DNA from 3 places in the Enterobacter sp. B79-1 genome. Region 2 is predicted to be linked to each of the others. Evidence: predicted binding sites of a transcription regulator. Region 2 holds the regulator's gene; each other region holds the start of a gene.
The links. The regulator CRP, encoded in region 2, controls carbon source genes, mostly activating them, when cyclic AMP is high. The targets are predictions, from matches to a motif close to ATGTGANNNNNNTCACAT.
Positions count from the first base shown of each region.

Region 1 (6,917 bases), on a different contig from region 2:
ACAGCAGCACGTTTTTGATCGCCAGCCCTTTCTTCTGGCGCTCAATCGCGAAGTAGCAGTGATCGGTCAGGGTGATATACAAACTTTCCTGCAATTTCCCCAGCCGCTGCGCCGCCAGCCCAATGATGCGGTCGCAGGTGGTCATCACCTCCAGCGGGATCTGGCTCAGCAGCTCACCGAGACGCTGCACCAGCTCATCGCTCTGTAACGCAAACACCTTTTCAATCAGCGCGGTATCCAGCGCTTCACCGACGCGCTTCTGAAAGGCCAGCCCGCGGCCCATCACCACCTGTTCACGCCCGCGCTCATCCTGAACAACCACCACGTTATTATTGAGTATCTTGGCGATTTTCATCGGAACCCCAGAAACAAAAAAACCTGACCTCCGGCAGAAGCCAGAAAATCAGGTTTTGCCTGCCGAAGCAGTAACAATCCAGTTCTGGCACTCTATCAGTTTCATTCGTAGCCTCAATGCATCACGGGTAAAAAACGTGACGCAGATCGACATTGCTAGAACGTCACAACGGTTTTCAGCTCCGTTACCCAGGCATCCTGCGTCCGGGATACGCCGCCCGGATGGTGCCAGTACTGAATGCCCGGCTGCAGCTCCAGCCACGACACCGGACGGAAGCGATAGTAAAACTCACCGTTCAGGGAGTGGCCCGGCACCGGGTGATACGCCGGATCGTTATAGTCCGACACGCCGTTCAGGCTGTTCATGTAGCGCTGGTTGCGGGCGTACTGGCTGCTCATATCAATCCAGGTTAGCCCGAAGCCAATCCAGTCTTCCGGCCGGGCGTCAAACAGCCCGCGGTAGCGCAGCGAGGCGGCATACACCTGATGCATATAGTTGGTGCGCTGATCCGCCAGGCTCATGCTGACCGAGGTGCTCAACCCGCGATTCGGATCGTCCTTGTGCTGCGTGATCTGCTGGTTAAGCCCGGCGTACATGAACCACGTGCGGTTATGCTTCTCGTAACCGTCCGGATCGCTCGCCCCAGCCCCGCCGGATTTTCCGCGGTAGAGATCGGTTTGCGGCGCGTTGGTAAACACCACGCCGAGGTTATAGGCGCCCGGCATACCGTTAATCAGCGGACGCGCTTCGATTTCGACCGGCAGCAAGACCCCTTTGCTGCCCTTCGTCGACCAGCTCCACGCGTGGCTGCGGCTGGAGGCGTCCGGGTTTTGCTCCATCACGCCGCCTTTTAAGGTGACGGCTGGCGTGAGCTTATACTCCAGCGTGGTGCCCCAGGTGTGAACGTTCCAGTTGTTCCAGGTCAGCGAGTTGGCCGATTTCCCGCCGCACTGGGAGAGCAGCTGAAAGTCGCACGGGATGATCTGGTCGAAGGTCTGCACCTTGTTCATCATGCCGATACGCCAGGTAAGGCGTCGGTCATCAAAGCTGCGGGCAAACGTCAGCCAGCCCAGACGGGTAATGGATTGCCCGCCCCAGCTTTCCTGGGTCAAATCGTTGAAGTTCACGCGCGGATCCTGCACGCGTTTGGTGGTGAGGTCGTCGTTGTGGTTGCGGTTGACGATGTTCCCCTCGATACGCGCATCCGGGATGCCCGTCCAGCGCTCCAGATCCTGGTTGAAGGTCAGCGCGAACTGGTCAATATAGGCCACGTGGGAGTCGTGGTTATATCCGCCACCGCCGTTCCAGCCAATTTCATTCAGGTATCCGAGGTTATAGGTAAAACCGTTATCGTTAAGGATTTTACGTATGCCGAGCATTTCGCCCAGAACAGGCTCCGGCGGGGCTTCAAACCCTAATACCGTTCCATTCCACTCCTGCGCCATTGTTAAAGGCGATATCATCAATAAAGCGAGGGCATAGAGATTATTTTTATTTGTCATAATAGCAACCTGTAGCTGAGTATTAGTGCGTAACCGTTCGCAGGAAATTTTTCTATTTCCCGTCGTGTTTTAATTATTCGTTCCAGCAAAAAGCGTTAGGCCAAATGGTTCTCCTGCGTGAATGACAGGCAAAAAAAAACCTAAGCGCTCCACAGCGGTTAATGCTGTGAAACGCTTAGGTTTTGCCTGTTAACCAGTAACAATCCTGCGTTGAAAACAGTGGCACCTTAACACCGTCGCGCCACCTTGAAAACATGCATCGTTTTATATTTTAAAAAAGTGTGAGCAAATTAACGCTTATTATTTTGACTGGATCACGCGCGCAATATCCGCAGAGGTCTGTAGCGTACGGATCTCCTGAAATAAGCCTAACGCTTCGCTATATTCCTTGCGCAAATAACTGAGCCACTGCTTAATACGCGCAACGTGATACAAACCGGTGTCGCCCTGCTTTTCCAGACGGCTGTATTTTTGCAGCAGCGTGACCACGTCTGCCCACGGCATACGCGGTTCATTATATTTCACCACCCGGCTGAGGTTCGGCACGTTCAGCGCGCCGCGGCCCATCATCACCGCATCGCAGCCCGTCTCTTTTATGCAGGCCTGCGCGCTTTCGTAGTCCCAGATTTCGCCGTTGGCGATAACCGGAATGCTGAGGCGTTTGCGGATCTCACCGATTGCCTGCCAGTTAATGCGGTCCGCTTTGTAGCCGTCCTCTTTAGTACGTCCGTGCACCACAAGCTCGGTGGCACCGGCCTGCTGCACCGCATCGGAAATTTCAAACTGACGCGCGTCGCTGTCCCAGCCCAGGCGCACTTTGACCGTCACCGGCAGATGCGACGGCACGGCCTCACGCATCGCCTTCGCGCCGCGATAAATGAGTTCAGGATCTTTCAGCAACGTCGCCCCGCCCCCGCTGCCGTTCACCATCTTCGACGGACAGCCGCAGTTGAGATCGACACCGTAAGAGCCCAGCTCAACCGCACGGGCGGCGTTCTCCGCCAGCCATTCAGGGTACTGTCCCAGCAGCTGAATACGCACCAGCGTACCGGAGGTCGTCCGGCTCTGGTTGTGCAGCTCGGGGCACAGACGGTAGAAGGATTTTACCGGCAACAACATATCGACCACGCGCAAAAACTCCGTCACGCAGAGATCGTAATCGTTCACCTCGGTCAGAAGCTCGCGCACGAGGGAGTCGAGCACGCCTTCCATAGGGGCCAGTAAAACACGCATAGCAGTACCTGTGAAAAAAGACGCGCTATAGTAGCTGCTCTCTATATCGCTGGGAAGCGCTTCTGTTCAGGGAGAAAGTCAGCTGGCGTTGCTCCCACTACAGCACGAAACGCCTCCGCAAATGCCGCCGGGCCGGAAAATCCCAGCATCCAGGCCACCTGCTTAACGGGGTATCCGTTTGCGAGCAGGTCCAGCGAGGCACAAATCCTTGCGCGCTGTCGCCAGGTCCGGAAGCTAAAGCCTGTATCTTTGATAAACGCGCGTGAAAATGTGCGTTCAGACATGGCGGCCTGCTCCGCCAGCCTTTCCATAGAAACACCCCATAGATTGTTGGCAATAATGTCACAGGCAACACGATGTAACCGTTCATCAATAGGCATCGGCAATTCGGCCGAGATCTGCTGCGTTTCACTAAGAATGTCGAGCAGCAAAACAGCCATGCTTCGCTGACTTGCCGGTCGGTATTCCGAACTGAACAGTCCAGCAATCAACTCTTTGAACAACGCAGTCGCCTTAATCACGTGAATATCCTCTTTCCGCTTAAACGGTTTGCATTGCGTTATTAATTCCGGGCTAAACCAGACCGCGCGGAGTTCTGTTGCGGATAACACGCTGTAGGTGTGTTCCTGAAAGGGAGGGATCCACAGCGCACGCTGTGGCGGTATTACCCAGCGTTTGCTGCCGGTTTCGACCAGCATGACACCTTTGATGGCAAACAAAAGTTGACCTTGTGAATGCTGGTGGGGCGGATCCACTTCGCCGCGCGTATAGCTAATTGCCCCTCTCGACCATCCGATGGCATCGTCGTGATTTGGCGTTTTATCGATAACGGTTGGCATTTCACATTCCTCCCTTCCTCTTATGATGCTGCTTGTACACGTAACCGGAGAGAGAAGCAATGCACATTCATTTTATCATTCATGAACATTTCGAAGCGCCAGGCGCCTATGAAATCTGGGGGAAAAGCCGCGGCTGTAGTCTGAGCTACACCCGGGTTTATCAGGATGAGCCTTTACCTGAGGAACTGGAGAGCACAGACATGCTTATCATTATGGGAGGCCCGCAATCACCTGCCACCACGCTTAAGGAGTGCCCCTGGTTTGATGCGCAAGCGGAAATGCGACTCATCGGCCGCGCAATAAAGGCGGGTAAAACGGTGATTGGCGTTTGTCTGGGCTCGCAGCTTATCGGTGAAGCGCTGGGCGCAGCGTTTTGCCACAGCCCGGAAAAAGAGATCGGTAAATTTCCCGTAAGGCTCACAGATGCAGGCAAGACGAACCCCCTTTTTGAGAATTTTGGCGGTGGGCTGGACGTCGGTCACTGGCATAACGACATGCCAGGGTTGACGCCGCAGGCAAAGGTGCTCGCTTACAGCGAGGGCTGTCCTCGTCAGATCGTGCAATACGGCGAACGGGTTTACGGTTTTCAGTGCCATATGGAGCTAACGTCGGAGGTGGTTGAGCTGCTTATCGAACATTCGCAGAACGATCTCCGCCGTGCGGGAGAATTCCGTTTTGTCGAAACGGCTGAAAAATTACGCTCGCATGATTACCGTGAAATGAATCAAGTGCTGTTTTCTTTTCTGGATAAACTCACTGCCCAACGCAATGCCTGACTCAGAGGCATTTCTCAGGCTCGTCACTTCGCCACTGTAATTCCTTTCCTCTAAACTGTAGCCTGTCCCTGTGCGGTGATACCAGACGTTCCATTCTGGAATGTCTGGTATGCTCAAATTTCATGATGTGATCCGTGGCACATTTCTGGGTTTAATTGTATGATGAATGCGTTTCATCAAGGACTTTCACCATGAGCAAATCACTGAATACAATCTGGCAGTATCTGCGCGCATTCGTCCTGATTTACGCCTGCCTGTACGCCGGGATTTTCATCGCCTCGCTGCTGCCGATCGTTATTCCCGGCAGCATTATCGGGATGCTGATCCTGTTTGTGCTGCTGGCGTTACAGGTGCTGCCCGCGAAGTGGGTCAATCCTGGCTGCTTCGTCCTTATCCGCTACATGGCGCTGCTTTTCGTGCCCATCGGCGTAGGTGTCATGCAATATTACGACGTGCTCAAAGCGCAGTTCGGCCCGATTGTCGTCTCCTGTGCAGTCAGTACGCTGGTGGTATTCCTGGTGGTGAGCTGGAGTTCGCACATCGTGCATGGCGAACGTAAAGTGGTCGGGGAGAAAACAAAAAAATGATGGCCAATATCTGGTGGTCGCTGCCGTTAACCCTGGCGGTGTTCTTCGCTGCACGAAAACTTGCCGTACGCTTCAAAATGCCTTTGCTCAACCCGCTGCTGGTGGCGATGGTGGTCATTATTCCGTTCCTGCTGCTCACCGGCATTCCCTACGAACGCTACTTCGCAGGGAGCAAAATTTTAAACGATCTGCTGCAGCCTGCCGTTGTCGCGCTGGCATTTCCTTTATATGAACAGCTGCACCAGATCCGCGCCCGCTGGAAGTCCATCATCACCATCTGCTTTATCGGTAGCCTGGTGGCGATGATCACCGGCACCTCGGTGGCCCTGTTGATGGGCGCCTCTCCGCAGATTGCCGCCTCTATTCTGCCGAAGTCCGTCACCACACCGATTGCGATGGCCGTGGGCGGCAGCATCGGTGGCATTCCGGCTATCAGTGCGATGTGCGTGATTTTCGTCGGGATCCTGGGCGCGGTGTTTGGCCATACCCTGCTGAATCTGATGAAGATCCGCACCAAAGCTGCACGTGGTCTGGCGATGGGGACTGCGTCTCACGCCCTGGGCACCGCGCGCTGCGCCGAAGTGGACTATCAGGAAGGGGCGTTTAGCTCGCTGGCGCTGGTGATCTGCGGGATTATCACCTCCCTGATTGCACCCTTTGTCTTCCCGATTATTCTGGCGGTGATGGGCTAAAATTTGCGATGCGTCGCGCAATTTTCATTTTGTTTTCATAAGTTGCATACATAATGAGAAGTGGATCACATATAAAGCCCCAACGGCTCCGTACACTACCGATCCATTAACCTTTATGAGGCAAACGCCATGCACCCACGTTTTCAAGCTGCTTTCGCCCAGCTTGCAGAGAATTTGCAATCAGCCCTGGCTCCGGTTCTGGCGGATGCGCATTTCCCCGCCCAGCTGACGGCGGAGCAGGTCACGACGCTGAAAAAGGCAACGGGACTGGATGAAGACGCGCTGGCTTTCGCACTGCTGCCCCTGGCTGCTGCCTGCGCGCGTGCCGACCTTTCCCACTTCAACGTCGGCGCCATTGCACGCGGCGTAAGCGGAACCTGGTACTTCGGCGGAAACATGGAGTTCCTCGGTGCGACCATGCAGCAGACCGTTCACGCCGAGCAAAGCGCCATCAGCCACGCCTGGCTGCGCGGAGAAAAAGCGTTGAGCGCCATCACCGTTAACTACACCCCTTGCGGTCACTGCCGTCAGTTTATGAACGAGCTGAACAGCGGGCTGCAGTTGCGCATTAACCTGCCGGGCCGCGCGCCGCATACGCTGGGGGATTACCTGCCGGACGCCTTCGGTCCGAAAGATCTCGAGATTAAAACGCTGCTGATGGACGAGCAGGATCACGGTTTCGCCCTGTCCGGCGATGACCTGAGCGAAGCGGCCATTCGTGCGGCGAACAAGAGCCATACGCCATACAGTCAATCGCCAAGCGGCGTGGCGCTACAGTGCCGTGATGGCCGCATCTTTACCGGCAGCTATGCGGAGAACGCCGCGTTTAACCCTACGCTGCCTCCGCTGCAGGGCGCACTTAACCTGCTGAGCCTGAACGGCTACGACTATCCGGACATTCAGCGCGCCATTCTGGCAGAAAAAGCCGATGCG
Region 1 is NZ_JBYAZJ010000002.1:134,908-141,824, reverse strand. Features, by position in the region: gene bglG (transcriptional antiterminator BglG) at 1-355, opposite strand, end outside; gene AC2T6E_RS08495 (carbohydrate porin) at 511-1,818, opposite strand; gene dusC (tRNA dihydrouridine(16) synthase DusC) at 2,158-3,090, opposite strand; gene AC2T6E_RS08485 (AraC family transcriptional regulator) at 3,132-3,929, opposite strand; gene AC2T6E_RS08480 (type 1 glutamine amidotransferase) at 3,989-4,705, shown strand; gene AC2T6E_RS08475 (CidA/LrgA family protein) at 4,897-5,292, shown strand; gene AC2T6E_RS08470 (CidB/LrgB family autolysis modulator) at 5,289-5,984, shown strand; gene cdd (cytidine deaminase) at 6,114-6,917, shown strand, end outside.
Region 1: AC2T6E_RS08475 (CidA/LrgA family protein) is a predicted target of CRP. The motif match lies at 4,831-4,848, and genes of this name have one in related genera.

Region 2 (6,917 bases):
AGGCATCAATTAAGCGTAGAGCTGAATCATTAGCCTGAGAGTAATAATCAAGGTAAAGATTTGTGATCGGGATCAGTTCATGGTTCGGAAATCCAGGCTAAACGGGGTACAATTCGGAAGGTATAGTAAATTTCTGACAAGAATCAGCATCGCCCTTATGACCCAAATCATTCCATCAGACTTCGACATTGCAGCCGAAGAGAGCGCAGAGTTCGTGCCCATGCGCGGCGTGGCTAACCCCCACCTGCAAACCATGCTGCCGCGCCTGATCCGCCGCAAGGTGCAGTTCACCCCGCACTGGCAGCGCCTGGATTTGCCGGACGGCGACTTTTTAGATCTCGCCTGGAGCGAAGCGCCGGAGCAGGCCCGACACAAACCTCGCCTGGTGGTGTTTCATGGTCTGGAAGGCAGCCTGCACAGTCCCTACGCCCACGGTTTAATCGAGGCGGCGAAAGCCCGCGGCTGGCTGGCGGTGGTGATGCATTTTCGCGGCTGCAGCGGCGAGCCGAATCGCCAGAAGCGTATTTACCACTCCGGTGAAACCGAAGACGGCACCTGGTTCTTACACTGGCTGAGAGAAAATTTTGGCACGGTGCCAACGGCGGCGGTGGGCTATTCGCTGGGCGGTAATATGCTGGCCTGCCTGCTGGCGAAAGAAGGTGATGCAGTCCCGCTGGATGCCGCTGTTATTGTCTCCGCTCCCTTTATGCTCGAGCAGTGCAGCTACCATATGGAGAAAGGGTTTTCCCGCGTCTATCAGCGCTACCTGCTCAACCTGCTGAAGGCAAACGCCGCGCGCAAGCTGAAGGCCTACCCTGATACCCTGCCGGTTAGCCTGCAGCAGCTCAAGCGCGTGAAGCGTCTGCGCGAGTTTGACGATCTGATTACCTCGAAGATCCACGGTTTTGCCGATGCGATTGACTATTACCGTCAGTGCAGCGCCATGCCGCTGTTGAATCAAATCACCACGCCGACGCTGATTATCCACGCCAAAGACGATCCGTTTATGGATCATCACTCTATTCCGGCACCGGAGCATTTACCGGCTAACGTGCAGTATCAGCTCACCGAGTACGGCGGGCACGTCGGCTTTGTTGGCGGCACGCTACGCAGGCCGAAAATGTGGCTGGAAACCCGCATCCCTGACTGGCTCACCTCTTTTCTGGACGGTAAAAAATGATTATCCCCTGGCAGGATCTCGCTCCCGAAACGCTCGATAATCTGATTGAAAGCTTTGTATTACGTGAAGGCACCGATTATGGTGAACAAGAACGTTCGCTCGAACAAAAGGTCAGCGATGTTAAGCGCCAGCTGAAAAGTGGCGACGTGGTGCTGGTGTGGTCCGAACTGCATGAGACGGTCAATATCATGCACCGCAACGCGTTTCACGGCTGATCTGTAAACCTTTCCAGTCAGGGAGTTGCTATGTCTGCCAGACATCCGGTTATTGCCGTAACGGGCTCAAGTGGTGCGGGTACCACCACCACCAGCCTCGCCTTTCGCAAGATTTTCGCACAGCTGAATCTACGGGCGGCAGAAGTGGAGGGCGATAGCTTTCACCGCTATACGCGCCCGGAAATGGACATGGCCATCCGCAAGGCGCGCGATCTGGGCAAACACATCAGCTATTTCGGGCCGGAAGCCAACGATTTCAGCCTGCTGGAACAAACCTTCCGCGAATACGGGCAGAGCGGGACCGGGCAGTCCCGCAAATACCTGCACACCTACGACGAAGCGGTTCCCTGGAATCAGGTGCCGGGGACGTTCACCCCGTGGCAGCCGCTGCCGGAGCCGACCGACGTGCTGTTTTACGAAGGGCTACACGGCGGCGTGGTCACGCCTCAACACGACGTCGCGCGTCACGTAGATCTGCTGGTCGGCGTGGTGCCGATTGTTAACCTTGAATGGATCCAGAAGCTGACGCGTGACATGAGCGAGCGCGGGCATTCTCGCGAAGCGGTGATGGATTCCGTCGTGCGCTCCATGGAGGATTACATCAACTTCCTGACGCCGCAGTTCTCCCGCACCCACATCAACTTTCAGCGCGTGCCGACGGTGGATACCTCCAACCCGTTTGCGGCCAAAACGATCCCGTCGCTGGATGAGAGCTTTGTCGTCATCCATTTCCGCAATCTAGAAGGCATTGATTACCCCTGGCTGCTGGCGATGCTGCAGGGCTCGTTTATTTCGCATATGAATACGTTGGTAGTGCCGGGCGGAAAAATGGGGCTGGCGATGGAGTTAATTATGACGCCGCTGGTCCAGCGACTGATGGAAGGGAAGCAGATCGCGTGAGTTGTTTTGCCCGGTGGCGCTGCGCTTACCGGGCCTACGGTCGTGCTTTTGTAGGGCGGGTCAGCGAAGCGCCACCCGCCAAAAGATTAAGCCTCGATCACTTCATACGAATGCGTGATTTTTACCGCTTTCTCCAGCATTAACGCCACAGAGCAATATTTCTCCGCAGAAAGGTCTACGGCGCGTGATACTGCGGCATCTTTCAGTTCTTTACCGGTCACGATAAAGTGCAGATTAATGTGCGTGAACAGGCGTGGCGCCTCTTCGCGTCGTTCGGAAGTAAGCTTCACTTCGCAATCGGACACATCATGACGACCTTTTTGCAAAATCGACACCACGTCAATTGCGCTGCATCCGCCCGCCGCCATCAGCACCATCTCCATCGGGCTTGGGGCTTTGTCGCCGGAGTTACCGTCCATCAAAATCTGATGTCCAGAAGCGGATTCGCCCAGGAACGTTAAACCTTCAACCCATTTCACACGCGCTTGCATATTCATTAACTCCAACGTTGCATTTTTGGTGACAGATTACGCGTGCATTACATTTCTCGCAACGGAAGGCGACCTGCATCATGCTGAAGCGAGACACCAGGAGACACGCGGCAAAAGCTATGCTAAAACACTCTGGATGCTACAGTAATACATTGACGTTACACATGTATGCAGAGGACATCAAACTTTACTGGCTGCGAAACGTTACGACAGCCGACTTCCCAGGGTATGGGTAAGAATTCGATTGCAACCCCAGAGTCCGGATGCATCTTATGACTCTGGTGACAGCTTATAACAGAGGATAACAGCGCATGGTGCTTGGCAAACCGCAAACAGACCCGACTCTCGAATGGTTCTTGTCTCATTGCCACATTCATAAGTACCCATCGAAGAGCACGCTGATTCACCAGGGTGAAAAAGCGGAAACGTTGTATTACATCGTTAAAGGCTCGGTGGCAGTGCTGATCAAAGATGAAGAAGGGAAAGAGATGATCCTTTCTTATCTGAACCAGGGCGATTTCATCGGTGAACTGGGCCTGTTTGAAGAGGGCCAGGAACGTAGCGCCTGGGTTCGTGCAAAGACAGCATGTGAAGTGGCTGAAATTTCTTACAAGAAATTCCGTCAGCTGATTCAGGTTAATCCTGACATCCTGATGCGTCTTTCTTCCCAGATGGCGCGCCGTCTGCAGGTGACGTCTGAGAAAGTGGGTAACCTCGCCTTCCTGGACGTGACCGGCCGTATCGCGCAGACCCTGCTTAACCTGGCGAAACAGCCAGACGCCATGACCCACCCTGACGGCATGCAAATTAAAATTACCCGCCAGGAAATTGGTCAGATCGTCGGTTGCTCCCGTGAAACAGTGGGCCGTATCCTGAAAATGCTGGAAGACCAGAACCTGATCTCCGCCCACGGTAAAACCATCGTGGTTTACGGAACGCGTTAATTCCGCTCAAACGGCGTGCCATCGCAAGGTGTCACGCCGTTTTTGTCTCTACTCCCCATGTGGCGCAGGCTGATCTATCACCCGGAAGTTAACTACGCACTGCGACAAACGCTGGTGTTGTGCCTTCCTGTGGCCGTGGGCCTGATCCTCGGACACCTCCAGCAAGGTCTGCTGTTTTCCCTCGTGCCCGCCTGCTGCAACATTGCCGGTCTGGACACGCCGCATAAGCGCTTTTTCAAACGCCTGATTATCGGTGGCTGTCTGTTTGCGGGCTGTAGTCTCGCCGTACAGCTCCTGCTTGCCCGTGATATCCCGCTGCCCCTGATCCTGACCGTGCTGGCGATGACGCTTGGCGTGACGGCGGAAATCAGTTCGCTGCACGCGCGCCTGCTGCCCGCCTCGCTGATTGCGGCTATCTTCACCCTGAGCCTCGCCGGGAATATGCCGGTGTGGGAGCCACTGCTGATCTACGCCCTTGGCACGCTCTGGTACGGGGTGTTTAACTGGTTCTGGTTTTGGCTCTGGCGGGAACAGCCGCTGCGTGAATCCCTGAGCCTGCTCTATGTGCAGCTTGCGGATTACTGTGAAGCCAAATACACCCTGCTCACCCAGCATACCGACCCGGAGAAATCCCTGCCGCCGCTGCTGACGCGTCAGCAAAAGGTTGTCGACCTGATTAGCCAGTGCTACCAGCAGCTGCACATGCTTGCCGCCAACAAGAACCACGAATACAAACGGCTGCTGCGCACTTTCCAGGTGGGGCTGGACCTGCAGGAGCATATCTCCGTTAGCCTTCACCACCCGCAGGAGGTACAAAAGCTGGTAGAGCGCAGCCATGCAGAAGCAGTGATCCGCTGGAACGCCCAGACCGTCGCCGCGCGGCTTAGGGTACTGGCTGACGATATTCTCTATCACCGCTACCCCACGCGTTTTAACATGGATAAACAGCTCGGCGCGCTGGAGAAAATCGCCCGTCAGCATCCGGATAACCCGGTAGGCCAGTTTGCCGCCTGGCACTTCAGCCGTATCGCCCGCGTGTTGCGTACGCAGCGCCCGCTTTATCCCCGCGACCTGATGGCGGATAAGCAGAAACGTCTGCCGCTGCTGCCTGCGCTCAAAAGCTATCTGTCACTGAAATCCGCCGCCCTGCGCAACGCGGCGCGGATAAGCGTGATGCTGAGCATTGCCAGCCTGATGGGCATGGCGCTGCACCTGCCTAAACCCTACTGGATCTTAATGACCGTGCTGTTTGTCACGCAGAACGGCTACGGGGCCACGCGAGTGCGTATCTTCCACCGGGCTGGCGGAACGCTAGCCGGGCTGATTATTGCGGGCGTGACGCTTCACTTCCACGTGCCGGAAGGCTATACGCTGGTCGGGATGCTGGCGATCACCATGGTGAGCTATCTGATCATCCGTAAAAATTACGGCTGGGCGATGGTGGGCTTTACGGTCACGGCGGTGTACACCCTGCAGCTGCTCACGCTCAACGGCGAGCAGTTTATCGTGGCTCGTCTGGTCGATACACTGATTGGCTGCCTGATTGCCTTCGGCGGTATGGTCTGGCTGTGGCCGCAGTGGCAGAGCGGATTGCTCAGGCAGAACGCCCATGACGCGCTGGAAGCTGACCAGCAGGCCATTCGCCTGATCCTCAGCGACGATCCGCAGCCCTCCCCGCTGGCGTATCAGCGGATGAAGGTCAACCAGGCGCACAACGCGCTGTTTAACTCGCTCAATCAGGCGATGCAGGAGCCGGGGTTTAACTCGCACTATCTTGCAGACATGAAGCTGTGGGTGACACACAGCCAGTTTATCGTCGAGCACATTAACGCCATGACCACGCTGGCGCGCGAGCACACGATGCTGACGCCGGATCTGGCGCAGCGCTATTTGCAGTCGTGTGAAATTGCGTTGCAGAGGTGTCAGCAGCGTCTGGAGTATGACTCGCCGGGTGAATCGGGTGATTCGAATATTCTGGAAGCGCCTGAAACGCTGACCCACGGGCCGATGAGCACCCTTGAGCAGCATCTGCAGCGCGTTCTGGGGCATTTGAACACCATGCACACCATTTCATCGGTGGCATGGCGTCAGCGCCCGCATCACGGGATTTGGTTAACGCGCCGGTTAAAGCGAACCGAGTATTAGCCTTTAACGATCTTCGCGACCGCCGCGGCAAAGCGGGTTAATCCATCTTCAATATCTATATCTTCCACCACCAGCGACGGCGCAAAGCGCATCACGTCAGGTCCGGCATTGAGCACCATCACCCCTTCGTGCGCGGCGGCGTGCAGGAAATCACGCGCGCGGCCTTTGAACTGCGGCTTCAGCTCGGCGCCAATCAGCAGCCCCATGCCGCGGATCTCGCTGAAAACATCATATTCATCGTTAATCTGCTGGAGATGCTTCACGAACAGCTCACGCTTCGCGCTAACGCCGTTCAGCACCTCAGGCGTATTGATAATATCAAACGCGGCACCCGCCACGGCGCTCGCCAGCGGGTTGCCGCCGTAGGTAGAGCCGTGAGAGCCGACGTGGAACGCAGAGGCAATCTCCTGCGTCGTCAGTACCGCACTCACCGGGAAACCGCCGCCGAGCGCTTTGGCGCTGGTCAGGATGTCCGGCGTCACGCCGTAATGCATGTAGGCAAACAGATCCCCGGTGCGCCCCATGCCGCACTGCACTTCATCAAAGACCAGCAGCGCCTGATGCTCGTCACACAGTTCGCGCAGCCCTTTCAGGAATTCCGGCGTCGCTGCGGTCACGCCGCCTTCGCCCTGAATAGGCTCGACCACCACCGCGCAGGTGTGGTCGTCCATTACCGCTTTCACGGCATGCAGATCGTTAAACGGCACGTGGACAATGTCTGCCGGTTTCGGGCCGAAGCCGTCTGAATACTTCGGCTGGCCGCCAACGGAGACGGTAAAGAAGGAGCGTCCGTGGAAGGCATTGTGGAAGGCGATGATTTTGGTTTTGTACGGGCTGTGGCGCGTGGTGGCGTAGTAGCGCGCCAGCTTAAAGGCGGTTTCGTTGGCTTCGGTGCCGGAATTCATAAACAGCACGCGTTCCGCGAAGGTGGCATCGATGATCTTACGCCCCAGACGCAGCGCCGGTTCGTTGGTGAACACGTTGCTGGTGTGCCACAGGGTTTCGCCCTGGGTTTTCAGCGCCTCCACCAGCGCGGGATGGC
Region 2 is NZ_JBYAZJ010000009.1:181,244-188,160, reverse strand. Features, by position in the region: gene AC2T6E_RS20695 (hydrolase) at 158-1,180, shown strand; gene AC2T6E_RS20690 (YheU family protein) at 1,177-1,395, shown strand; gene AC2T6E_RS20685 (phosphoribulokinase) at 1,426-2,295, shown strand; gene AC2T6E_RS20680 (OsmC family protein) at 2,382-2,786, opposite strand; gene crp (cAMP-activated global transcriptional regulator CRP) at 3,098-3,730, shown strand; gene AC2T6E_RS20670 (YccS/YhfK family putative transporter) at 3,788-5,875, shown strand; gene argD (bifunctional acetylornithine/succinyldiaminopimelate transaminase) at 5,872-6,917, opposite strand, start outside.

Region 3 (6,917 bases), on a different contig from region 2:
GAAATTGAGCGTCAGCCAGTCTCCGTTGCGCTTCACCGTCAGGTCGCCAACAAAACGCGTTGAGAAGGTGATTTCGGTATGCGGGTAGTCGAGATATTCAAAAATGACGTGGGACGCCGCCAGCGTCGCATGTCCGCAGAGGTTAATTTCATCAAGCGTGGTAAACCAGCGCAGCTCAAAGCCGTTATCCGTACGCACGAAGAAGGCCGTTTCCGACTGATTATGCTGCTTCGCCATGTTGAGCAGCGTCTCATCCGGAAGCCACTCTTCCAGCGGGCAAACCGCCGCCGCATTACCACCGAACGCCCTGTCGCTGAAGGCATCTACCAGATAAAAATCAATTTCCTGCATGGTCTCTTCCTCTTTTTTTCTAGCGCAGAAATACTGTGCCTTTCAGATATAGTGATGCCTGGCCGCTCATCATCACGCGCGAGCCTTTCAGTTCACAGCGCACATCACCGCCACGGGCCGACACCTGACGCGCAAACAGCGTCGTTTTTCCCAGCGTTTCACTCCAGTAAGGAATGAGCATCGTATGCGCAGAGCCGGTGACAGGATCTTCAGGTACGGCAACGCCCGGTGAGAAGAAACGGCTGACGAAATCGTACTCACCCTCCCCACGCGCGGTGACGGCAACTTTATGTTCTCCTGGCGTCATCGCGGAATAGTTTGGCGTCATGGCTTCCACCTGCTCACGATTTTCCAGCACCACCACCCAGGCGCGCCCCTTTCGGGCTTCAACGTAGCGGTTGATCCCCAGCGCGGCGAGCATCTCTGCCGGCGGGGTCAATTCCTGCGTCGGACAGGCCGGAAAATCGAGCGTCATCCAGTCACCTTCCCGGCTGACCGTCAGGCGGCCCGAGGCGGTCTCAAAGTGAATGCGCGAGTCCGGGTAGTCCAGCTCGTTAAATAGCACATACGCAGCGGCAAGCGTCGCGTGTCCGCAGAGATTGACCTCGGTTAAGGTGGTAAACCAGCGCAGCTCAATCCCGCCTTTACTGCACACGAAGAACGCGGTTTCGGACTGGTTATGCTGCTGCGCCATGCTGAGTAACGTCTCATCCGGTAGCCATGCCTTTAGCGGGCAAACCGCCGCCGGATTGCCACCAAATGAGGTATCACTAAACGCATCTACCAGATAAAAATCAATCTCCTGCATCGACTTACCGCCTGTTATCGTTGTGTTGTTCTTTATCTTCACGGAAAACCTCGCCCGCTGCTACCGCTGTGGCACGGTAAATTTTGTGATTCAGGTCACATTATGGTTGAGTTTTCGCCGTTTAAAGCTTTAAGATCGTCTCCTCATCGTTAATCAATCCCAGACATCTTTATGACAACAAACACGGTTTCCCGCAGGGTCGCGTGGCTACGTGTGGTCACGCTCGCCATCGCTGCGTTTATTTTCAATACCACTGAATTTGTTCCGGTTGGGCTGCTGTCTGACATCGCCGACAGCTTCCAGATGGAGACGGCGCAGGTGGGCATTATGTTGACCATCTACGCCTGGGTGGTGGCGCTGATGTCGCTGCCGTTTATGCTGCTGACCAGCCAGATGGAGCGGCGAAAGCTGCTGATTGGCCTGTTTGTGGTCTTCATCGCCAGCCATGTGCTGTCATTCATGGCGTGGAATTTTACGGTGCTGGTCGTTAGCCGCATCGGTATTGCCTTTGCCCATGCGGTGTTCTGGTCGATTACCGCGTCGCTCGCTATTCGCCTGGCACCGGCGGGGAAACGCGCGCAGGCGCTGAGCCTGATTGCCACCGGTACCGCGCTGGCGATGGTGCTCGGCCTGCCGATTGGCCGCATTGTCGGGCAATACTTCGGCTGGCGTACCACCTTCTTTGCCATCGGCATGGGGGCGCTGATCACGCTGGTCTGCCTCATCAAGCTGCTGCCAGCATTGCCGAGCGAACATTCCGGCTCGCTGAAAAGCCTGCCGCTGTTGATGCGTCGCCCGGCGCTGATGAGCATTTATTTACTTACGGTGATTGTGGTCACCGCCCATTACACGGCCTACAGCTACATTGAGCCGTTTGTGCAGGTTGTGGCGGGCTTTAGCGCCAATTTCGCCACGGTTCTGCTGCTGATTCTGGGCGGCGCGGGCATTATCGGCAGTATTCTGTTTGGTAAGCTCGGCAACCAGCATGCGTCTACGCTGGTGAGCAGCGCCATTGGCCTGCTGCTGGCGTGCCTGCTGTTGCTGATGCCTGCCGCGGGCAGCGAAAGTCATCTGGCGATCCTCAGCCTGTTTTGGGGCGTAGCAATCATGATCATCGGTCTGGGCATGCAGGTGAAAGTGCTGGCGCTGGCACCGGATGCCACGGACGTCGCGATGTCGCTCTTCTCGGGAATTTTCAATCTGGGGATTGGGGCGGGCGCGCTGCTGGGAAATCAGATTAGCCTGCATGTGTCGATGTCGGCGATTGGTTATCTGGGGGCGATCCCTGCGCTGGTGGCGCTTATCTGGTCGCTGCTGATCTTCCGTAAATGGCCGGTGGCGCTCGAGGAACAGGGCCAGCACGGGTGAGCCTTCTTGCCGGGTGGCGGCTTCGCCTTACCCGGCCTACAAACCCGTGATAACATAGGCCGGGTAAGCGCAGCGCCACCCGGCAATGACCTCAGTGATAGGTCTTAATAATTTCCAGCACGCCGTTAATAATAAACTGCACGCCCATACACACCAGCAGGAAGCCCATCAGACGGGAAATCGCTTCAATCCCGCCCTTTCCTACCCAGCGCATAATCGCACCGGAACTGCGCAGGGATGCCCACACGATAATACCGATAAGCGCGAAAATCAGCGGTGGCGCAACCGTCAGCACCCAGTCCGGGAAGGTGGAGCTATCACGCACCGTTGAGGCGGAGCTGATGATCATCGCAATCGTTCCCGGCCCCGCCGTACTCGGCATCGCTAAGGGGACAAAGGCGATATTCGCGCTGGGCTCTGTTTCCAGCTCTTCGGATTTGCTGGCCGCTTCCGGTGATTCATGCGCTTTTTGCGCGGGGAACAGCATACGGAACCCGATAAAGGCCACAATCAGCCCCCCGGCGATACGCAGGCCGGGAATCGAAATCCCAAAGGTGTTCATCACCAGCTGTCCGGCGTAATAAGCCACCATCATAATGGCAAACACATAGACAGAGGCCATCATCGACTGATGATTGCGCTCTGCGCTGTTCATGTTCCCTGCCAGCCCCAGAAACAGCGCCACCGTCGTTAACGGGTTCGCCAGCGGCAGCAACACCACCAGCCCGAGGCCAATTGCTTTAATCAAATCCAACATAGTGCGTCGTTGTCCTTATCCATATTCATCCCCGCAATTATAGGGTGAAAGTGTGTCCTTCAGCCATGACCACAACGTAACCATTATTTTCTCACTGCAATGATAACCCTGCGTTATGTATATGATTTGAAAGCACTCAAAAAAAGTTCATGAAACGTTTTAGCAATTCGTGGCATCTGTCGATTCATTCAGTTGACTTATACTTGCCTGAGCAATAATATCTGCCGTGACTAAACTACTTGCCAGGGCAACCATTGTGAAAAGCACCAGCGATCTCTTTAACGACATCATTCCACTGGGCCGTCTTATTCACATGGTTAACCAGAAAAAAGATCGCCTGCTCAATGACTATCTGTCACCGCTGGATATCACCGCAACACAGTTCAAAGTGCTGTGTTCCATTCGCTGCGAAGTGTGTATCACGCCGGTTGAGCTGAAAAAGGTGCTCTCTGTCGATCTGGGTGCGTTAACCCGCATGCTGGATCGTCTCGTCTGCAAAGGATGGATAGAACGAAGCCCTAACCCGAATGACAAACGCGGCGTGCTGATCAAACTGACCAGCGACGGCGCGGCCATGTGTGAGCAATGTCATCAACTCGTAGGACAAACACTGCATCAGGAACTAACAAAAAACTTAACGGCAGATGAAGTGGCAACGCTTGAGCTTTTGCTTAAGAAAATACTGCCGTAAACAGAAAAAGAGGTATGACGATGTCCAGACGCAATACTGACGCTATCACCATTCATAGCATTTTGGACTGGATCGAGGACAACCTGGAATCGCCGCTCTCCCTTGAAAAAGTGTCAGAGCGTTCAGGTTACTCAAAATGGCACCTGCAACGGATGTTCAAAAAAGAGACCGGTCATTCATTAGGTCAATATATTCGCAGCCGCAAGCTGACGGAGATTGCCCAAAAACTGAAAGAAAGCAATGAGCCGATCCTTTATCTGGCGGAGCGTTACGGATTTGAATCGCAACAAACCCTGACGCGCACGTTTAAGAACTACTTTGATGTGCCGCCTCATAAGTATCGTATCACCAGCATGCCGGGTGAATCCCGATATCTCTATCCGTTAAAACACTGTAGTTAAACAACGCCTGTAAAGACGTACCGAGGAAATCATGAAAGTTACCGTCTCCGCCGCCCTCGCCTTGCTGGTGCTGTTTTCCAGCCAGACCTTCGCGGAGCAAACGCCCAGTGCAACGCAGCAAAATAATCGTGACACGATGATTTTGCCGTCAGCACATGACCAGTCACCTTTTGATTTCAACCATATGGGGGCTGGTAGCGACAAATCCGACGAATTAGGCGTGCCGTATTACAATCAGCACGGCTTCTGATTCGTTTTGCCCCGCCTCTGCGGGGCTTTTTTGTGCCCTAATTTCGTACTCGCGCCGCCCGACGCACGCGCAAACCAAACACGTTGATGTAGAGTCCACCCATGATCAGCACCGCGCCAAAGAGCTGCAGCGCGCTGAGTTTTTCATCCAGCAGCAACGCCGCGCTGGCCAGCCCCACCACGGGTACCAGCAAAGACAGTGGCGCCACCCGCCAGGTTTCGTAGCGACCCAGCAGCGACCCCCAAATGCCATAGCCGATAATCGTGGCGACGAACGCCAGATAAATCAGCGACAGGATTGTTGTGAGATCGATCTCGACCAGGCTTTTCAGCATCAGATCCGGGCCGTCCAGAATAAACGATGCCGCCAGAAACGGGATTACAGGGATCAGCGCACTCCACACCACCAGAGACATCACCGCCGGGCGCGCCTCGTGCTGCATAATCAGCTTGTTGAAGATGTTTCCGCAGGCCCAGCTCAGCCCTGCCGCCAGCGTGAGCATAAAGCCCAGCAGGGCCACATGCTGACCGTTCAGGCTGGCTTCAATCAGCACCAGCACGCCAAACACCGCCAGCGTGATCCCCGCCAGCTGTTTACCCTGTAAACGCTCACCAAATACAAACGCGCCGAGAATAATGGTAAAGAACGCCTGCGCCTGCAGAACCAGCGAGGCCAGACCGGCGGGCATGCCGAACTTAATGGCGCAGAAGAGAAACGCAAATTGACCAAAACTGATGGTCAGACCGTAGCCCAGCAGCAATTTCAGGGGGATTTTTGGACGCACCACGAAAAATAGCGCCGGGAACGCCACCAGCATAAAACGTAAACCGGCCAGCATCAGCGGAGGCATATTGTGTAACCCCAGCTTGATGACCACGAAATTAAGCCCCCACACTACGACCACCAGCAACGCCAGCAGCCCGTCTTTACGCGTCATACCCTGCCCCTGAATTATTAATAATTTGTTAACACTTCAAGGTAACAGAAAAAATAGCACCACGAGAAGATCATTAATTCTGGCAGTCAGGCGAAGCACTTAGGGATAAATTAGGCGCTATACAAGCCCCTTATGTCGTGATACTCCTTTTATAACACAACAAAAAAAGCATAAGCATTTGTCGGGCAGGAATATGAAACCATCTCTCAGGCGCTCTACCGCAGCGCTGCTGGCATCGTCATTGTTATTAACAATTGGTCGAGGGGCAACGCTGCCGTTTATGACCATTTATCTCACGCGCGCGTATAGCATGAGCGTCGAGAATATCGGTTATGCGCTGACCATTGCGCTGACCATTGGCGTCGTGTTCAGCTTAGGGTTTGGTATTCTGGCCGATAAGTTTGATAAAAAGCGCTATATGCTGATCGCCATTGTGGCGTTTATTGCGGGCTTTGTGGCCATTCCGCTGGTGAATAACGTCACGCTGGTGGTGCTGTTTTTTGCGCTGATCAACTGCGCCTATTCCGTCTTTTCGACGGTGCTGAAGGCCTGGTTCTCCGACGTGCTCACCACGAGCCAAAAAGCGCGCGTCTTCTCGCTGAACTACAGCTTCCTGAACATTGGCTGGACGATCGGACCGCCGATAGGCACCCTGCTGGTGATGTACAGCCTGCAACTCCCGTTCTGGCTGGCGGCCTTCTGCGCCGCGCTGCCGCTCGGCTTTATCCATTTCTTTGTGCAGAAAAGCGTTGCGCTGGATACCGCCGAGGAGAAGATGCCCTGGCAGCCGTCGGTATTGCTGAAGGACCGCGCCCTGTTCTGGTACACGCTGTCAGGCCTGCTCGCGTCTTACGTCGGGGGATCGTTTGCGACCTGCATTTCGCAGTATGTTCTGGCCGCGCATGCAGACAGTGATTTCGCCGAAAAGGTGGTCGCCGTGGTATTGCCCGTCAATGCAGCCGTGGTGGTGACGCTGCAATACGCCCTCGGGCGTAAAATTTCAGCCAACAACATTCGCCCGCTGATGACCGTTGCCACCCTGTTTTTCATCGTGGGTCTGGGCGGGTTTATGCTCTCCGGTGAAAACCTGGTTTACTGGGGCATCGCTGCCGCGATCTTTACCCTCGGGGAGATTATCTATGCACCGGGGGAATATATGCTGATCGACAACATCGCCCCGCCGGGAATGAAGGCGAGCTATTTCTCCGCCCAGGCGCTGGGCTGGCTGGGCGCGGCGGCGAACCCGATGATCACCGGGCTCATCCTGACCCATCTGCCGCACTGGTCATTGTTTGTGATTATGATGGCCGCCATCGTCATCGCCTGGCTGATGATTTTGCGTGGGATGAGCGTG
Region 3 is NZ_JBYAZJ010000001.1:467,684-474,600, forward strand. Features, by position in the region: gene AC2T6E_RS02280 (PhzF family phenazine biosynthesis protein) at 1-351, opposite strand, end outside; gene AC2T6E_RS02285 (PhzF family phenazine biosynthesis protein) at 371-1,159, opposite strand; gene AC2T6E_RS02290 (sugar transporter) at 1,331-2,527, shown strand; gene AC2T6E_RS02295 (MarC family NAAT transporter) at 2,619-3,284, opposite strand; gene marR (multiple antibiotic resistance transcriptional regulator MarR) at 3,541-3,975, shown strand; gene marA (MDR efflux pump AcrAB transcriptional activator MarA) at 3,996-4,376, shown strand; gene marB (multiple antibiotic resistance protein MarB) at 4,408-4,626, shown strand; gene eamA (O-acetylserine/cysteine exporter) at 4,664-5,563, opposite strand; gene ydeE (efflux MFS transporter YdeE) at 5,757-6,917, shown strand, end outside.
Region 3: AC2T6E_RS02285 (PhzF family phenazine biosynthesis protein) is a predicted target of CRP. The motif match lies at 1,243-1,260, and genes of this name have one in related genera.